2 regions of the Xanthobacter flavus genome follow, and region 2 is predicted to be linked to the other one. Evidence: predicted binding sites of a transcription regulator. Region 2 holds the regulator's gene; the other holds the start of a gene.

What was found. The regulator PhoB, encoded in region 2, activates phosphate uptake and scavenging genes when phosphate is short. The targets are predictions, from matches to a motif close to TGTCATNNANCTGTCAT.
Region 1: the regulator PhoB is predicted to act here: its motif matches at 862-878, upstream of J2126_RS00910 (PstS family phosphate ABC transporter substrate-binding protein).

What each region holds. Positions count from the first base shown of each region.
Region 1 covers NZ_JAGGML010000001.1:180,337-182,533, reverse strand. The annotation lists gene pstS (phosphate ABC transporter substrate-binding protein PstS) at 1-409, opposite strand, end outside; gene J2126_RS00910 (PstS family phosphate ABC transporter substrate-binding protein) at 955-1,956, shown strand; gene pstC (phosphate ABC transporter permease subunit PstC) at 2,119-2,197, shown strand, end outside.
Region 2 covers NZ_JAGGML010000001.1:2,299,790-2,301,986, forward strand. The annotation lists gene pstB (phosphate ABC transporter ATP-binding protein PstB) at 1-231, shown strand, start outside; gene phoU (phosphate signaling complex protein PhoU) at 252-986, shown strand; gene phoB (phosphate regulon transcriptional regulator PhoB) at 1,041-1,742, shown strand; gene J2126_RS11125 (flavin monoamine oxidase family protein) at 2,002-2,197, opposite strand, start outside.

The DNA.
Region 1 (2,197 bases), 2.1 Mb from region 2:
CGGACCAGGTCGTGACCTTGCCGAGATAGATGTCAGCGAGAAGGGCGCCGGTGAAGCGGAGCTGGCCGGGCCCCACGCCGTCCACGTTGAACACCGGAACGACGCCACCGAACACGATGGGGAACTGGCCGAGGCCATATTTCTCCAGTTCTTCCGGCTTCAGCGGCTTGTCGGACGCGCCGAAATCCACCACCCCGTCCTTAATACGGTTGACGCCGGCCGACGAACCCACCGACTGGTATCCTACGATGTGGCCTGTGCGCTCACGAAACGCCTCCGCCCATTTCCAGATGATCGGATAGGCGAAGGTGGAGCCGGCACCCCGCACCTCCGCGGCGCGCGCCGGAGGCGCGAACATCGACAGGGCCGCGAGCGTCGCCGCAGCTGTCCAGACAAGAATGCGATTCACGGCTGGCCTCCCTTGGGTCCTAGCGACATATCGCTGGAAACAGATAGCTCCATACGAGTCATTATGTCGATAGGAGTGGACAGATCGCTATATGGCCTTCATGTCACTCTTGTGACGCCATTTACGTCGCGCCAATCGCAGCGATAGTATAAATTATCGATATGTCGATACAAATGGAAATGATGTAATGTAGAGACGGAATGCTCGCGAGGTTGAGAGGCAAATTTGTTCGGGAGGAGAAATGAATAATAGGCGCTTCATATGGACTTTATATAAGTAATATACGTCAATCGAAGTCGGATAGCCTCTCAAAAATTGCAATCAACCATGGACAATTGCCACGATGTCCATATGATTTACATGAAATAAAGCCAACCATAGCCTAGAACTACGTTGCGTCATATTCGATAAAATCTCTGTTGATTCAGGAATATCGCTCGATATACACAAATTGTCATGAATTTGTTACATAACATGCTTAGAGCCCGTGAGGCTAGGTGAGCATCAGAAGCCCTAGCGGCACTGTCCAGGGAGACGGCATCCTCATGAAGATCATCACTCTCGCGAGCGCCCTCGCGCTGCTCGCTACCGGCGCGGCCTTCAACGGCGCCGCTGCCCAGGCACTGGTCAAGGTCGACGGGTCGTCCACGGTATTCCCCGTGACCGAAGCCATGGCGGAGGAATTCCAGAAGGCGAACAAGGATATCAAGGTGACGGTCGGCATCTCCGGTACCGGCGGCGGCTTCAAGAAGTTCTGCCGCGGAGAGATCGACATCTCTGACGCCTCGCGCCCCATCACCTCCGCCGAGCAGAAGGCCTGCAAGGAAGCCGGCATCGAGTATATCGAATTGCCGGTCGCCCTTGATGCGCTCACGGTCATCGTCCACCCGTCCAACACCTGGGCGAGCGAGATGACGGTTGCGGATCTGAAGAAGATCTGGGAGCCCGAGGCCCAGGGCAAGATCACCAACTGGAAGCAGGTCCGCGACAGCTACCCGGATCGGCCGCTGGTGCTCTACGGCGCGGGCGTCGACTCAGGCACTTACGACTATTTCACCGCCGCCATCGTCGGCAAGGAGCATTCCAGCCGCGGCGACTTCACCGCATCGGAGGATGACAACGTGCTGGTCCAGGGCGTGGCGGGCGATCCCAACGCCCTCGGCTTTTTCGGCCTTGCTTACTATGAAGAGAACACCGGCAAGCTGAAGGCGGTGAAGATCAAGGTCGATGACGCCGCGCCCGCCGTGGAGCCGTCGGTCGAGAACGCCCGCACCGGCAAGTACCAGCCTCTGTCGCGGCCGATCTTCATCTACGTGAACAAGAAGGCGGCCGAAACCCGTCCGGAGGTGGCGAAGTTCGTTGAGTTCTACCAGGACCCGAAGCACGCGGTCGAGCTGGTCAAGGAAGTCGGCTATGTGCCGCTGCCCGAGGCCGCCCTGAAGGTGTTCCAGGAGCGCTTCAAGAAGCGTGAGATCGGCACCGGCTTCACCGGGTCCAAGGTCGGCGTCTCCGTCGAGGATCTCGTCAAGGAAAAGCTCGTCTACTGACAGGTGATCTTGAGGGACCTGAGGGAGGTGCTCCGGCGCCTCCCTCCATTCAGGTGAGGGTTGGACGTGGTCGCACCGGTGTCTCCAGACTCAAGAACAGGCCGGTTGCGCCTGACGGTTTCTCCGGTCTTCCTGGCGCGACGCCGGGTGGTGGACCGCATCATGCGCGTTGTCCTGTTTCTCAGTGCCGCACTCTCTGTCCTGGTCACGGCGGGCATCGTCTACGTCCTCCTGTCCGAAA
Region 2 (2,197 bases):
TCGGCGCTGGACCCCATCTCCACCTCGAAGATCGAGGATCTGATCGACGAGCTGAAGCAGGAATTCACCATCGTCATCGTCACCCACAACATGCAGCAGGCCGCGCGCTGCGCCGACATGACCGCCTTCTTCTATCTGGGCGAGCTGATCGAGGTGGCCCCCTCCGACGTGATCTTCACCAATCCGAAGGAGATCAAGACGCGCGACTACATCACCGGCCGCTTCGGCTGACCGATTGAAGGATCACTGAGATGCCGGATCATATCGTTGCCTCCTTCGACCAGGAGCTGAAGGAAATCGGCCGCAAGGTCGTCGAGATGGGCGGACAGGCCGAGCGCCTGGTCGCCGACAGCGTCACATCCCTCATCCGCCGCGACAGCGCCCTCGCCCAGAAGGTGGTGCTGCTCGACGCCACCGTCGACCAGGTTCAGCGCGAGATCGAGGACCGGGCCATCCTGGTCATCGCCAAGCGCCAGCCGGTGGCCATCGACCTGCGCGAGATCGTCGCCGCGATCCGCATCGCCAACGACCTGGAGCGCATCGGCGACCTCGCCAAGAACGTCGGCAAGCGCGTCATCGCCATCGAGGGCGAGTATCATCCGGCCAAGCTCGTGCGCGGGGTGGAGCACATCTCCGACCTCGTGCTGGAGCAGCTGAAGGAAGTGCTCGACGCCTACGCCGCCCGCAACGACGCCAAGGCGGTGGAAGTGTGGGGCCGCGATGGCGCCATCGACACCATGTACACCTCGCTGTTCCGCGAGCTCCTCACCTACATGATGGAGGATCCGCGCAACATCTCGGTGTGCACGCACCTGCTGTTCTGCGCCAAGAACATCGAGCGCATCGGCGACCACGCGACCAATATCGCGGAGATCGTCCACTACATGGTCACGGGTCAGAACCTGCCGGAGACCCGCCCGAAGGCGGACGCCTCCAGCGACACCACCCTGCCCTTCCCGGGCCGCACCACAACCGTTCAGAGCTGATCCAACAGACCTGAAGACGGGGCGCGGAGCCCCGATAGTGACGGATAGACCAAAGTGCCGGCGCGTATTCTGATCGTCGAGGACGAAGAGCCGTTGACCCTCCTGCTCCGGTACAATCTGGAGTCGGAGGGCTACGGCGTCGAAAGCGTGGGACGCGGCGACGAGGCCGAGACCCGGCTGCGGGAGAGCGTGCCGGATCTCATCATCCTCGACTGGATGCTGCCCGGCCTCTCCGGCATCGAATTGTGCCGGCGGCTGCGCACCCGGCCGGAAACCGAGCGCCTGCCCGTCATCATGCTCACCGCCCGCGGCGAGGAGACCGAGCGGGTGCGCGGCCTCGCCACCGGCGCCGACGATTATGTGGTGAAGCCCTTCTCCGTGCCCGAGCTGCTCGCCCGCGTGCGCGCCCTGCTGCGCCGGGCCAAGCCCGAGCATGTGGCGACGCTCCTGCGCGCCGGCGACATCGAACTCGACCGCGAGACGCACCGGGTGCACCGCGCCGGCCGCGAGATCCATCTCGGCCCCACCGAGTTCCGCCTGCTGGAATTCCTGATGCAGAGCCCCGGCCGCGTCTTCTCCCGCGAGCAATTGCTCGACGGCGTATGGGGCCAGGACGTCTATATCGACGAGCGCACGGTGGACGTTCACGTCGGCCGCCTGCGCAAGGCCATCAACCGCGGCCGCCAGTCCGACCCCATCCGCACCGTGCGCGGCGCCGGCTATTCCTTCAACGAGATGTTCGCCCGCGCGCATTGAGCGTTGCTTCCGCTCAGGCGCCGCGCGGGCTTTTGGGGCGTTGTCTTCGCTCAGGCGCCGCGCGGGCTTTTTGAGGCTCCGACCTCTCCAATTGAGCGCCGTCATCTCCCGGCTCGGCCGGGGGATCCACGCGTCCGCTCGTCCGGCTGCACCGAAAATCGGGCACCCCTCCAGCCGAGAAGTGGATCGCCCGCACGAGGCGGGCGATGACGGGGCGGAAGATTAAGAGCGCGCGGCGACGGCCATACGGCCCGCCCCCTCACCCCGTCCGCACCCCGATCAGCCCCAGCGCCTGCTTCGCCGCGCGCTCGCCGGAGAGCCAGGCGCCGCCGACCGTGCCCCAGAGGGTCTCGTGGGTATGCTCGCCGGCGAAGACGAGGCGTCCGCCGACCGTGTCGGTGAAGGCGCGGCGCATGTTGCCGAACCCTGGCAGCGCGCAGGAGAAGGCCCCCAGC